Regions from separate parts of the Paenibacillus sp. FSL K6-1558 genome, predicted to be linked through region 1. Evidence: a T-box and tRNA genes for the amino acid it is inferred to sense, from the RefSeq annotation. Region 1 holds a T-box; the other regions hold tRNA genes.
The links. A T-box is a leader RNA that pairs with one kind of tRNA and senses whether it is charged. The one in region 1 lies ahead of tyrS (tyrosine--tRNA ligase), so its partner is inferred to be a tRNA-Tyr.
Positions count from the first base shown of each region.

Region 1 (4,195 bases):
GCCTCCCGCTGGGTACAACAGTCTGACAAACCGGACAAAAAAATGTATGCAGTTACGGAAAAAGGCATTCAGAAGTTACTGGAGTGGATGATTACTCCGGTTACGGCACCCGTTACGCGCGATGAATTTAATCTTCGCATTCTTTGTGTAGGTATTGCCGAAGATGGAAGCATGAGACGTATCCTGAATGAGCGGAAAAGCTGGTTCATGGAACGTATACGGTATTTCGAAGAATTGAAATCACGGATACCGCAGGATAATCTTCGGGTAGGCAACCGGGATTTTGGAAGTTACATTTTGGTGCAAAAAGGGTTAATGCATGCCCAGACGGGGTTGGAATGGTGTCATTGGGTCACCCAGCTTCTCGATGGTCAAGCGGCTATTCAAGACCCGAGTCCAAGTATTTCAGAAATTTAAATTAATTTTGAAACGTTCCAGCAGGTTGACCCGTATTACTAGAGTAAGGCCCATTTTGGGGAGTTAAACAAATTTATTCAGGGGGTTACGATCTATACAATGAAGAAAAAATTCGGAATTAAACATCTAATGATGGTTTTCATGGCATTCACACTACTGTTCGCGACGGTTGGTGTTACGAATCCGGACAGTGCTGATGCAAGACGAGGCGGCGGCGGGTTCAAATCCGGTACGAAGAGTTACACGAATACCCCTAAGAAATCAGACAATAACGTAAGTCAGTCCAATTCCCGTAACAATTCCAATACTGGCGCAGCGGCAAATAACCGTGGTGGATTCTTTGGCGGTGGCGGCGGCTTCATGAAAGGTATGATGCTGGGTGGTCTGGCAGGTATGTTGTTCGGCGGACTATTTGGCGGTATGGGAGCACTGGGTAACATTCTTGGATTGCTCGTGAACGTAGCCGCAATTATGTTGATTGTTATGCTGGCTATGGCATTGTTCAGAGCCATTACAAATCGTCGTAAACCTGCTGCGGATGGTCGTTATGACCGCCGTGACGATCGTGATGATGATCGTAACAGAAACGGACGGTACTAAGCTCTATGGTTCTAAGTATGGATGAGATTGTGAATGCAATTTGCATTCACATGGCAGAGCGTAAAGGTGTGCGTCCTACGGACGTAAATGTGGAGTTAAGCTGGGAAGAAGATACAGGTTATTCCGCAGAAGTCTGGATTCAAGGTCGCAGTCAGTTCCTGGTAGAATCCAACATGATCGAAGCGATTCTTCGCTACTTGCACAGCGAGTACAACATTCGTGCGTATCGTGAAGATGTTACCTTGGATCTGGATGAAGAGATTACTGCGATTGTCAATCAACATTAAAATACGGCTAGCTTCTAGCTTGTTATACAAAAGACCGTCTCCCCTCTGTCATCTGACAGCATGGGAGACGGTCTTTTTGGTTGCTTGATTTGCAAATAACTATGCTTGAAGCTTAACCAGGCTGTAGTTCTTTTTACCTTTACGGATGATGATAAATTTACCGCCAATCGCGTGCTCTGCAGATACCGTAAATTCAAGCTCGGTTATTTTTTCGCCGTTCATAGAGATGGCTCCCTTGGTCACATCCTCACGAGCTTGGCGTTTGGAAGGCTCCAAACCAAGATCAACAAGCCAGTCTACAATATTTTTAGCTTCACCGTCTGTTTCGTATGTTGGCATTTCCTTGAAACCCTGCTCGATCTCATCTGCTGTCAGGGAACGAATATCTCCGCTGAACAAAGCTGCTGTAATACGTTTTGCCTGCTCCAGCATCTCTTCGCCGTGAACGAACTTGGTCATTTCCTCTGCCAAGGCTTTCTGCGCATCACGTTTATGCGGCTCTGTTTCAACTTTCTCAGCCAAGGCTTCGATTTCTTCTTTGCTCAGGAATGTGAAGTATTTCAAGTATTTAATCACATCCCGGTCATCTGTATTCGCCCAGAATTGGTAGAATTCAAACGGTGTCGTTTTATTCGGATCAAGCCAGATCGCACCACCAGCTGTTTTACCAAATTTTGTACCGTCCGACTTCAGCATCAGTGGGATGGTCAAGCCGTAAGCTTTCGATTCTGAGCCTTCTTTTTTACGAATCAGATCCAGACCGCTCGTAATATTACCCCATTGGTCAGATCCACCAATCTGTAGTTGTACATCCTCCGTTTGGAACAGGTGAAGGTAATCTAGAGATTGCAGAATCTGGTAGGAGAATTCCGTGAATGAAATTCCGCCTTCAAGACGGCTTGCTACGACATCTTTTGCCAGCATGGTGTTCAGGTTAAAGTTTTTCCCGTAGTCACGCAGGAACTCGATAACGTTAATCTTATGTGTCCAGTCGTAGTTGTTAACCATGCGAACCTGATTGTCACCTTCGGTAACAAACAACTTTTTCATCTGTGCCGTTAACGCGTCTACATTCTCTTGCACTTGCTCCAACGTCTGCAAAGAACGTTCGGACTGACGACCACTCGGGTCACCAATCGTACCCGTTGCGCCGCCTATAAGAATTACCGGACGGTGCCCTGCCAATTGGAAACGTTTCAGCATCATAAACGGAATCAAGTGTCCGATATGCATACTGTCACCTGTCGGATCTACACCACAGTACAGGGAGATCGCTTTGGTCTCCGTCAGTTCACGTAGCCCTTCCGCATCCGTTTGTTGATTAATGGCGTCGCGCCACTGTAGTTCGTCAATAATGTTCATTGTAATAACCCCTTTTCATCATCAAAATTCAGTCATGACTTACGTTCTATATAAGTTGAACCAAGGAATTTACACCGTCCACTTCGATGACAGAATAACCCTCCAATCGCTGTTATCCCCAGATTTTTTTGGTTCCCTTTCCCAAAGGGGAAAATCCGGTGATAAAGGCGAACGCTTCGCTTTTTCAGGTTTTTTCTGTCCTCTCCGTTAAAGTGTAAAATTAGTTCAACTTATCTGGAACTAACATTGCAAGTGGTATTTTGGACACAAAAAAATCGCCGCCTTGTCTTCACAGACACAGGGACGATTAGAATAACCGTGGTACCACCCAAATTGCATGGACAACCTCTCCGAACATTCATATGTTCAAGAAATAGCGATCCATACCACTTTCAGCAAGTTATCGTTTGCCCATCCGCTTGGCATTACCCAAGTACTCCAGAGTGTAATTCGCAGCCCTTGTATGTATCAGGTTCCATCAACCCCTGACTTTCTGTAACAGGGACAAAGCCGCTACTGCGCTCTATCAACGTAATTCATATATTTAATTATAGCCAGTATAGCGAAACGTTCTGCACATTGCAAGCGCAAGTATTCAAATCATCAACAAAACTATAACCTGATCCGTAGCTCGTCATGGTAATGAGCGTAAGCCTTCTCCGCAACCTGATCTTCGTTATTCCAGAGTTGCTGGTCCAGCTCATCCAAACGTTCTTCTTGCTCCGTCTCCAGATATTTTGGGATGTCCCACAACCCCGTTAGTCTAGAATCGTTTTCCAAATGCTCAAAACAAGCATACTGCTGCTTCACATTACTCAGAACCTGGTTTGCCCCGATCGTTTCAAGTGCCTTGCATGCGAACTTATAAGCCTCTTCTCCCCAGTTGCAGAAGAATTGTATAAAACCACCATTATAGACATCTGCCTCAAACAGCCACAACGCTGCAATCTCTTGTTCCGTCTGGGAAAGCGCAGTCCATCCTTGCGCAGACTGGTTCTTTTTCTCCACAAAAGTCAGTGCGTAATCATACCACACATCCTGAATGTCCCGTTCGCTCATATCGAAGATTTCCCCTTCCTGGGTTGAACCGTTTCCAGTTCCCGGCGTTTACCCTCTTGATGCCAAGTTAAATATGGTTCACCGATCCTTCGAAAAGCTGCCCGTACGTTGTCTTCGATCTCTTGCCACACTTCACTTGTATAATCGAGATGGGTGTTAACGTTATCGACACCATACTTCTTAAGCAGGCTTACATGGGCGGCTGTAAAAATCATATCTTCCAACAACCAGTAGAGGACCTCCTCCACGTGCTTCAGCTTTTTAATCAGGGACGGTACACCGCGTTCATAGATTGTAACAATATAATGTCCATCGCCTATTTCGACATAGGGTGCACCTTCCCATTTGAACGACTCGCCCAATCGGTTCACATAACTTTCCATCTGTTCCATCGGGTAAGAAGTACGTGATAACAATTCAAGGAGTTGCTGGGCTAGCTCCTCCATGCTTAACACATTTGACACAAGATT
Region 1 is NZ_JBBOCV010000001.1:1,031,319-1,035,513, forward strand. It holds gene MHI38_RS04315 (PadR family transcriptional regulator) at 1-417, shown strand, start outside; gene MHI38_RS04320 (hypothetical protein) at 517-1,017, shown strand; gene MHI38_RS04325 (YxcD family protein) at 1,023-1,304, shown strand; gene tyrS (tyrosine--tRNA ligase) at 1,404-2,666, opposite strand; T-box leader at 2,963-3,205, opposite strand; gene MHI38_RS04335 (DMP19 family protein) at 3,279-3,725, opposite strand; gene MHI38_RS04340 (Imm63 family immunity protein) at 3,722-4,171, opposite strand.

Region 2 (4,195 bases), 1.6 Mb from region 1:
GGAGCGCTGGACATTATACAAGTGAGAATGCCGGTATGAGTAACGAAAAGATCAGTGAGAATCTGATCCGCCGAAAGCCTAAGGGTTCCTGAGGAAGGCTCGTCCGCTCAGGGTAAGTCGGGACCTAAGGCGAGGCCGAAAGGCGTAGTCGAAGGACAACAGGTCGAAATTCCTGTACCACCGTAAATCGTTACGAGCGATGGGGGGACGCAGTAGGGTAGTGACGCAGGCTGATGGATGCCTGTCCAAGCAGTAAGGCTGGTTAGTAGGCAAATCCGCTAACCGTAAGGCTGAGCTGTGATGGGGAGTGAAAATTACAGTAGCGAAGGTCATGATCTCACACTGCCAAGAAAAGCCTCTAGCCAGATGAAGGTGCCCGTACCGCAAACCGACACAGGTAGGCGAGAAGAGAATTCTAAGGCGCGCGGAAGAACTCTCGTTAAGGAACTCGGCAAAATGACCCCGTAACTTCGGGAGAAGGGGTGCCCCGGTAGTGTGAATAGCACGAGGGGGCCGCAGTGAAAAGGCCCAAGCGACTGTTTAGCAAAAACACAGGTCTGTGCGAAGCCGTAAGGCGAAGTATACGGGCTGACGCCTGCCCGGTGCTGGAAGGTTAAGGGGAGTGGTTAGGGAGTAATCCCGAAGCTGTGAACCGAAGCCCCAGTAAACGGCGGCCGTAACTATAACGGTCCTAAGGTAGCGAAATTCCTTGTCAGGTAAATTCTGACCCGCACGAATGGCGTAACGACTTGGGCGCTGTCTCAACGAGAGATCCGGTGAAATTTTAATACCTGTGAAGATGCAGGTTACCCGCGACAAGACGGAAAGACCCCATGGAGCTTTACTGCAGCTTGATATTGAATTTGGGTACGATCTGTACAGGATAGGTGGGAGCCTTTGAAGCGTGAGCGCCAGCTTGCGTGGAGGCACCGTTGGGATACCACCCTGATCGTATCTAGGTTCTAACCTGGTACCGTAAACCGGTGCGGGGACAGTGTCAGGTGGGCAGTTTGACTGGGGCGGTCGCCTCCTAAAGAGTAACGGAGGCGCCCAAAGGTTCCCTCAGAATGGTTGGAAATCATTCGAAGAGTGCAAAGGCATAAGGGAGCTTGACTGCGAGACCTACAAGTCGAGCAGGGACGAAAGTCGGGCTTAGTGATCCGGTGGTACCGCATGGAAGGGCCATCGCTCAACGGATAAAAGCTACCCTGGGGATAACAGGCTTATCTCCCCCAAGAGTCCACATCGACGGGGAGGTTTGGCACCTCGATGTCGGCTCATCGCATCCTGGGGCTGAAGTAGGTCCCAAGGGTTGGGCTGTTCGCCCATTAAAGCGGTACGCGAGCTGGGTTCAGAACGTCGTGAGACAGTTCGGTCCCTATCTGTCGTGGGCGTAGGAAATTTGAGAGGAGCTGTCCTTAGTACGAGAGGACCGGGATGGACGTACCGCTGGTGTACCAGTTGTTCCGCCAGGAGCACCGCTGGGTAGCTATGTACGGACGGGATAAGCGCTGAAAGCATCTAAGCGTGAAGCCCCCCTCAAGATGAGATTTCCCAGTATGTAAGACCCCTTGAAGACGACGAGGTAGATAGGCTGGGGGTGGAAGTGCAGTAATGCATGGAGCTGACCAGTACTAATCGGTCGAGGGCTTATCCAATATGCAAGTTTTGAATCACGTGCGTTTCGTTTCGAATCTAGTTTTCAGAGTACAATAACTCTGAAACATATTCCCTGATAGCTCAGTTGGTAGAGCACTCGACTGTTAATCGAGTTGTCACAGGTTCGAGTCCTGTTCGGGGAGCCATGGAGAGGTGTCCGAGCTGGCCGAAGGAGCACGATTGGAAATCGTGTAGGCGTCACAAGCGTCTCGAGGGTTCGAATCCCTCTCTCTCCGCCATAATTCTTCTTCAGTAAGGCCCGTTGGTCAAGGGGTTAAGACACCTCCCTTTCACGGAGGTAACAGGGGTTCGAATCCCCTACGGGTCATTATTATTTTCAAACTATAAACTGAGATGAGAAACTCATCACTTCAAAAAAAGAGTTGATTTTCATATCGAGTTTATGGTAAGATCATAAATGTGTTGTTCGGAGGCTTAGCTCAGCTGGGAGAGCATCTGCCTTACAAGCAGAGGGTCGGGGGTTCGATCCCCTCAGCCTCCACCATATAATTTTCTAATGACGCGGGGTGGAGCAGCCCGGTAGCTCGTCGGGCTCATAACCCGAAGGCCGCAGGTTCAAATCCTGCCCCCGCAATTGTAACTTTCCTAACCGAAAGTGATCTGGAACCGTGGTGTAGTTGGCCTAACATGCCTGCCTGTCACGCAGGAGATCGCGGGTTCGAATCCCGTCGGTTCCGCCATTTAATTCTTAACATGAGGCAAGTTGTTCACTACATCTGCTGTATGGCACTGATGCCCTAGATAAAGTGTAGCGACTCAAGCTTAAACTTTATTATGGCTCGGTAGCTCAGTCGGTAGAGCAGAGGACTGAAAATCCTCGTGTCGGCGGTTCGATTCCGTCCCGAGCCACCTTGATAGAAAACTTAATATGCCGGTGTAGCTCAACTGGTAGAGCAACTGACTTGTAATCAGTAGGTTGGGGGTTCAAGTCCTCTCGCCGGCACCATGTAATCCTGGAGGATTAGCGAAGTGGCCAAACGCATCAGACTGTAAATCTGCTCCCGTACGGGTTCGGTGGTTCGAATCCATCATCCTCCACCAGTTTTTAGGGGCATAGTTTAAAGGTAGAACAACGGTCTCCAAAACCGTTGGTGTGGGTTCAATTCCTGCTGCCCCTGCCAATTAATTTTAATAGTAGTTTCTATATGGCGATCGTGGCGAAGTGGTTAACGCACCGGTTTGTGGATCCGGCATTCGGGGGTTCAATTCCCCTCGATCGCCCCTTTGTTATCTAATGGGGATTAGCCAAGCGGTAAGGCAACGGACTTTGACTCCGTCATGCATAGGTTCAAATCCTATATCCCCAGCCATTATGCGGAAGTGGCTCAGCGGTAGAGCATCGCCTTGCCAAGGCGAGGGTCGCGGGTTCGATTCCCGTCTTCCGCTCCATAATAAGGCGCCATAGCCAAGTGGTAAGGCACAGCTCTGCAAAAGCTTTATCCCCAGTTCGAATCTGGGTGGCGCCTCCAGCATATTTTTATTATATGCTACAATCAAATAAGCCGGCGTGGCGGAATGGCAGACGCGCTCGACTCAAAATCGAGTGGGAAACCGTGGAGGTTCGAGTCCTCTCGCCGGTATTTATTTAAAGAGTTCATTAGAGTATATCTCTAGTGAACTCTTTTTGTATTGAGTTATAATACTCTACTCGTGATTAAGTTGCGTGATGACTCTTTAAAATAAAAATTCGGGGATATCAAACCGATTAAGGATATCATTCGTTTCTTATGATTGAACGCATTTATGCGACATTTTAATTTTTTATTTTAGGGAGGAAAGCAATAATGAACAAATCAGCAAAATATTTATCCTTACTTTTGGTATTGGGGCTATGTTTAACATTGCCACAGTTGGCCGGTGCAGAAGCATCGGCTCACCATCACATGACGGGAACAACAGAAAAAAAGGACGTAAAGCCATCGTCCAAGCAAACGACGGGTTCTACAGCTAACAAAACGACCAAGCCATCTAAACCAACTAAGCCAGCCAAACCGAAGAAATCAGCGCCTGCGACTACAGATAAGAAAAAGTCTACAAAGAAGAAGAGTGATACGTCCAAATCTTCTAAAGATACTAAAAAACCTGCGGGTACCCAAGTAGAGAAAAGCAAAACGTATGTAATTGAAATTTCTGATTTTGCATTTCAAACTGCAGAGCTGAAGATCAAAGTTGGTGATCGTGTTGAATTTGTGAATAAGGATCAAGTTGAGCACTCCGTTGTTGCAGAAGACGACTCTTTCGATACAGGACTAATAGGCGAGGGAGAGAAGTCAGTGGTTACGTTTAAAAAGGCGGGCGAGATCAATTATCACTGTGGGCCTCATCCAAGTATGAAAGGGGTAATTAAAGTTCTCTCCAAGTAGTCCTGTGATTGAAATTGCTCGACCTGACAGGAGAGGGGAAGACTTTTGAATGCAGGAGTATTCCGATTACCAGCTAATTCTGCTGATTAAACAAAAAAAGCAAGAAGCATTATCAGAACTATATGACCGTTATGCTTCTCTCATATACTCAT
Region 2 is NZ_JBBOCV010000001.1:2,590,967-2,595,161, reverse strand. It holds rRNA gene MHI38_RS11290 (23S ribosomal RNA) at 1-1,658, shown strand, start outside; tRNA gene MHI38_RS11285 (tRNA-Asn) at 1,730-1,805, shown strand; tRNA gene MHI38_RS11280 (tRNA-Ser) at 1,807-1,898, shown strand; tRNA gene MHI38_RS11275 (tRNA-Glu) at 1,916-1,987, shown strand; tRNA gene MHI38_RS11270 (tRNA-Val) at 2,089-2,164, shown strand; tRNA gene MHI38_RS11265 (tRNA-Met) at 2,181-2,254, shown strand; tRNA gene MHI38_RS11260 (tRNA-Asp) at 2,283-2,360, shown strand; tRNA gene MHI38_RS11255 (tRNA-Phe) at 2,457-2,529, shown strand; tRNA gene MHI38_RS11250 (tRNA-Thr) at 2,551-2,626, shown strand; tRNA gene MHI38_RS11245 (tRNA-Tyr) at 2,636-2,721, shown strand; tRNA gene MHI38_RS11240 (tRNA-Trp) at 2,728-2,801, shown strand; tRNA gene MHI38_RS11235 (tRNA-His) at 2,829-2,901, shown strand; tRNA gene MHI38_RS11230 (tRNA-Gln) at 2,916-2,990, shown strand; tRNA gene MHI38_RS11225 (tRNA-Gly) at 2,995-3,069, shown strand; tRNA gene MHI38_RS11220 (tRNA-Cys) at 3,076-3,149, shown strand; tRNA gene MHI38_RS11215 (tRNA-Leu) at 3,182-3,260, shown strand; gene MHI38_RS11210 (plastocyanin/azurin family copper-binding protein) at 3,465-4,043, shown strand; gene MHI38_RS11205 (RNA polymerase sigma factor) at 4,093-4,195, shown strand, end outside.
Region 2: it has a tRNA-Tyr gene. The T-box ahead of tyrS (tyrosine--tRNA ligase) is inferred to sense a tRNA for this amino acid. The anticodon was not compared.

Region 3 (4,195 bases), 3.1 Mb from region 1:
TTTGCTGACCGCTTTGAACGGATCTGTAGCCGATATGGTATAGTCACTGCTTACTTCAAGTTGTTGCAATACTGGATCTGGCTCTCTTGTAGCAAAGTTATCTCCTGGGAGAAGCAATACCGGAATCCGGTTCACCGTTGCTGTTGCTGCGGCAGTAATCATATTCAGTGCACCAGGGCCGATAGATGTAGTGCATGCGTAGATCTGTTTGCGGTTTTTCTGTTTGGCATACGCTGCAGCTGTGTGCACCATACCTTGTTCGTTCTTACCTTGCATATACGTCAGGCTTCCAGAGCTGCGTTCTAATGCTTCCCCGATGCCTGTTACATTCCCGTGTCCAAATATTCCGATAATTCCTTTTACAAACTTGGTCTCTACCCCATCTACCGAGATATACTGCTGATCCAGGTATCGAAGCAAGGCCTGAGCCATCGTTAGTCGAATCGTTGTCATGAATTGATCGCCATCCTTTCCTTTACGGGTTAAGCGCTTAATCTAAGTTAAGTTTAAGCGCCTTACCCCTAAAGGTTAAGCGCTTAATTTATATGGTATTACAGGCTGAGCATTTTCGCAAGCTATTTTTGAAAGCGTTTTATTAAAATTAGGTTGGATTTGCGTAAAATAAGGGGTGAGATCGTACGATGCTGGAGGAATGTAAGGTATAAATGATCAACAAATATTAGCTTGGAGTGTAACAAGAGAGTTCGCTGAATGTGGATTGAATGTTAATTGAGAAAATAGCTGAAGAATATGACGGAGACTTGGCCACATAATATAGGAAAAGGGGACTAACTTCTTGTTCATGCAAAAAAAAAAAGAGAACACAGATTGTGTCTCTTTCTTCTTCAATATATAAAGCGGGTGATGGGAATCGAACCCACGCTATTAGCTTGGAAGGCTAAAGTTCTACCATTGAACTACACCCGCATAAACAAAAAAATCGGGATGACACGATTTGAACATGCGACCCCCTGGTCCCAAACCAGGTGCTCTACCAAGCTGAGCTACATCCCGTTAAATATACCGGCGAGAGGACTCGAACCTCCACGGTTTCCCACTCGATTTTGAGTCGAGCGCGTCTGCCATTCCGCCACGCCGGCATAGTTTAAATTTAGTTATAATGGCGCGCCCTGAGAGATTCGAACTCCCGGCCTTTTGATTCGTAGTCAAACGCTCTATCCAGCTGAGCTAAGGGCGCAAATATTGGAGCGGAAGACGGGAATCGAACCCGCGACCCTCGCCTTGGCAAGGCGATGCTCTACCGCTGAGCCACTTCCGCAAAATAAGGGATGCGCGTGGAGGGACTTGAACCCCCACGTCAAAGACGCTAGATCCTAAGTCTAGTGCGTCTGCCAATTCCGCCACACGCGCATATAATAAAAGTGAGTCATGAAGGATTCGAACCTTCGACACCCTGATTAAAAGTCAGGTGCTCTACCAACTGAGCTAATGACTCATAATAGAACTGGTGGAGGATGATGGATTCGAACCACCGAACCCGTACGGGAGCAGATTTACAGTCTGATGCGTTTGGCCACTTCGCTAATCCTCCATAAAGTGGTGCCGGCGAGAGGACTTGAACCCCCAACCTACTGATTACAAGTCAGTTGCTCTACCAGTTGAGCTACACCGGCGTATCAAATTGTTTTATTAATGGTGGCTCGGGACGGAATCGAACCGCCGACACGAGGATTTTCAGTCCTCTGCTCTACCGACTGAGCTACCGAGCCATATAAAGATGGCGGAACCGACGGGATTCGAACCCGCGATCTCCTGCGTGACAGGCAGGCATGTTAGGCCAACTACACCACGGTTCCAGATCACTTTCGGTTAGGAAAGCTACAATTGCGGGGGCAGGATTTGAACCTGCGGCCTTCGGGTTATGAGCCCGACGAGCTACCGGGCTGCTCCACCCCGCGTCATTTAAAAAAATATATGGTGGAGGCTGAGGGGATCGAACCCCCGACCCTCTGCTTGTAAGGCAGATGCTCTCCCAGCTGAGCTAAGCCTCCGAAAATATGACCCGTAGGGGATTCGAACCCCTGTTACCTCCGTGAAAGGGAGGTGTCTTAACCCCTTGACCAACGGGCCTTACTGGCTCCCCGAACAGGACTCGAACCTGTGACAACTCGATTAACAGTCGAGTGCTCTACCAACTGAGCTATCAGGGAAAATGGTGGAGCCAAGCGGGATCGAACCGCTGACCTCCTGCTTGCAAGGCAGGCGCTCTCCCAGCTGAGCTATGGCCCCATACATGTATTTCTTATGAAGTTACTATGGGCCTTGGTGGACTCGAACCACCGGCCTCACCCTTATCAGAGGTGCGCTCTAACCAACTGAGCTAAAGGCCCCTATCATTCGAAAAAAAATACCCCATTGGGGTTCCGCTTGGCGGCGTCCTACTCTCCCAGGACCCTGCGGTCCAAGTACCATCGGCGCTAGAGGGCTTAACGGTCGTGTTCGGGATGGGTACGTGTGGAACCCCTCCGCCATCGCCACCAAACGCGATTGGTCGAAGCATAGCTTCTTCCATTCATTCAGAACTGAAAATCATACACACATTCCGTGATGTACCGATTTCCACTTCATTCAGAGTGTTGTTCTCTGAAAACTAGATTCGAAACGAAACGTACGCGATTTAAAACTTGCTATTGGATAAGCCCTCGACCGATTAGTACTGGTCAGCTCCATGCATTGCTGCACTTCCACCCCCAGCCTATCTACCTCGTCGTCTTCAAGGGGTCTTACATACTGGGAAATCTCATCTTGAGGGGGGCTTCACGCTTAGATGCTTTCAGCGCTTATCCCGTCCGTACATAGCTACCCAGCGGTGCTCCTGGCGGAACAACTGGTACACCAGCGGTACGTCCATCCCGGTCCTCTCGTACTAAGGACAGCTCCTCTCAAATTTCCTACGCCCACGACAGATAGGGACCGAACTGTCTCACGACGTTCTGAACCCAGCTCGCGTACCGCTTTAATGGGCGAACAGCCCAACCCTTGGGACCTACTTCAGCCCCAGGATGCGATGAGCCGACATCGAGGTGCCAAACCTCCCCGTCGATGTGGACTCTTGGGGGAGATAAGCCTGTTATCCCCAGGGTAGCTTTTATCCGTTGAGCGATGGCCCTTCCATGCGGTACCACCGGATCACTAAGCCCGACTTTCGTCCCTGCTCGACTTGTAGGTCTCGCAGTCAAGCTCCCTTATGCCTTTGCACTCTTCGAATGATTTCCAACCATTCTGAGGGAACCTTTGGGCGCCTCCGTTACTCTTTAGGAGGCGACCGCCCCAGTCAAACTGCCCACCTGACACTGTCCCCGCACCGGTTTACGGTACCAGGTTAGAACCTAGATACGATCAGGGTGGTATCCCAACGGTGCCTCCACGCAAGCTGGCGCTCACGCTTCAAAGGCTCCCACCTATCCTGTACAGATCGTACCCAAATTCAATATCAAGCTGCAGTAAAGCTCCATGGGGTCTTTCCGTCTTGTCGCGGGTAACCTGCATCTTCACAGGTATTAAAATTTCACCGGATCTCTCGTTGAGACAGCGCCCAAGTCGTTACGCCATTCGTGCGGGTCAGAATTTACCTGACAAGGAATTTCGCTACCTTAGGACCGTTATAGTTACGGCCGCCGTTTACTGGGGCTTCGGTTCACAGCTTCGGGATTACTCCCTAACCACTCCCCTTAACCTTCCAGCACCGGGCAGGCGTCAGCCCGTATACTTCGCCTTACGGCTTCGCACAGACCTGTGTTTTTGCTAAACAGTCGCTTGGGCCTTTTCACTGCGGCCCCCTCGTGCTATTCACACTACCGGGGCACCCCTTCTCCCGAAGTTACGGGGTCATTTTGCCGAGTTCCTTAACGAGAGTTCTTCCGCGCGCCTTAGAATTCTCTTCTCGCCTACCTGTGTCGGTTTGCGGTACGGGCACCTTCATCTGGCTAGAGGCTTTTCTTGGCAGTGTGAGATCATGACCTTCGCTACTGTAATTTTCACTCCCCATCACAGCTCAGCCTTACGGTTAGCGGATTTGCCTACTAACCAGCCTTACTGCTTGGACAGGCATCCATCAGCCTGCGTCACTACCCTACTGCGTCCCCCCATCGCTCGTAACGATTTACGGTGGTACAGGAATTTCGACCTGTTGTCCTTCGACTACGCCTTTCGGCCTCGCCTTAGGTCCCGACTT
Region 3 is NZ_JBBOCV010000001.1:4,117,451-4,121,645, reverse strand. It holds gene iolD (3D-(3,5/4)-trihydroxycyclohexane-1,2-dione acylhydrolase (decyclizing)) at 1-453, opposite strand, end outside; tRNA gene MHI38_RS17810 (tRNA-Gly) at 857-927, opposite strand; tRNA gene MHI38_RS17805 (tRNA-Pro) at 941-1,014, opposite strand; tRNA gene MHI38_RS17800 (tRNA-Leu) at 1,022-1,100, opposite strand; tRNA gene MHI38_RS17795 (tRNA-Arg) at 1,122-1,198, opposite strand; tRNA gene MHI38_RS17790 (tRNA-Gly) at 1,205-1,279, opposite strand; tRNA gene MHI38_RS17785 (tRNA-Leu) at 1,291-1,371, opposite strand; tRNA gene MHI38_RS17780 (tRNA-Lys) at 1,384-1,456, opposite strand; tRNA gene MHI38_RS17775 (tRNA-Tyr) at 1,467-1,552, opposite strand; tRNA gene MHI38_RS17770 (tRNA-Thr) at 1,559-1,634, opposite strand; tRNA gene MHI38_RS17765 (tRNA-Phe) at 1,655-1,730, opposite strand; tRNA gene MHI38_RS17760 (tRNA-Asp) at 1,740-1,817, opposite strand; tRNA gene MHI38_RS17755 (tRNA-Met) at 1,846-1,919, opposite strand; tRNA gene MHI38_RS17750 (tRNA-Val) at 1,937-2,012, opposite strand; tRNA gene MHI38_RS17745 (tRNA-Glu) at 2,020-2,091, opposite strand; tRNA gene MHI38_RS17740 (tRNA-Asn) at 2,096-2,171, opposite strand; tRNA gene MHI38_RS17735 (tRNA-Ala) at 2,175-2,250, opposite strand; tRNA gene MHI38_RS17730 (tRNA-Ile) at 2,278-2,351, opposite strand; rRNA gene rrf (5S ribosomal RNA) at 2,387-2,503, opposite strand; rRNA gene MHI38_RS17720 (23S ribosomal RNA) at 2,652-4,195, opposite strand, start outside.
Region 3: it has a tRNA-Tyr gene. The T-box ahead of tyrS (tyrosine--tRNA ligase) is inferred to sense a tRNA for this amino acid. The anticodon was not compared.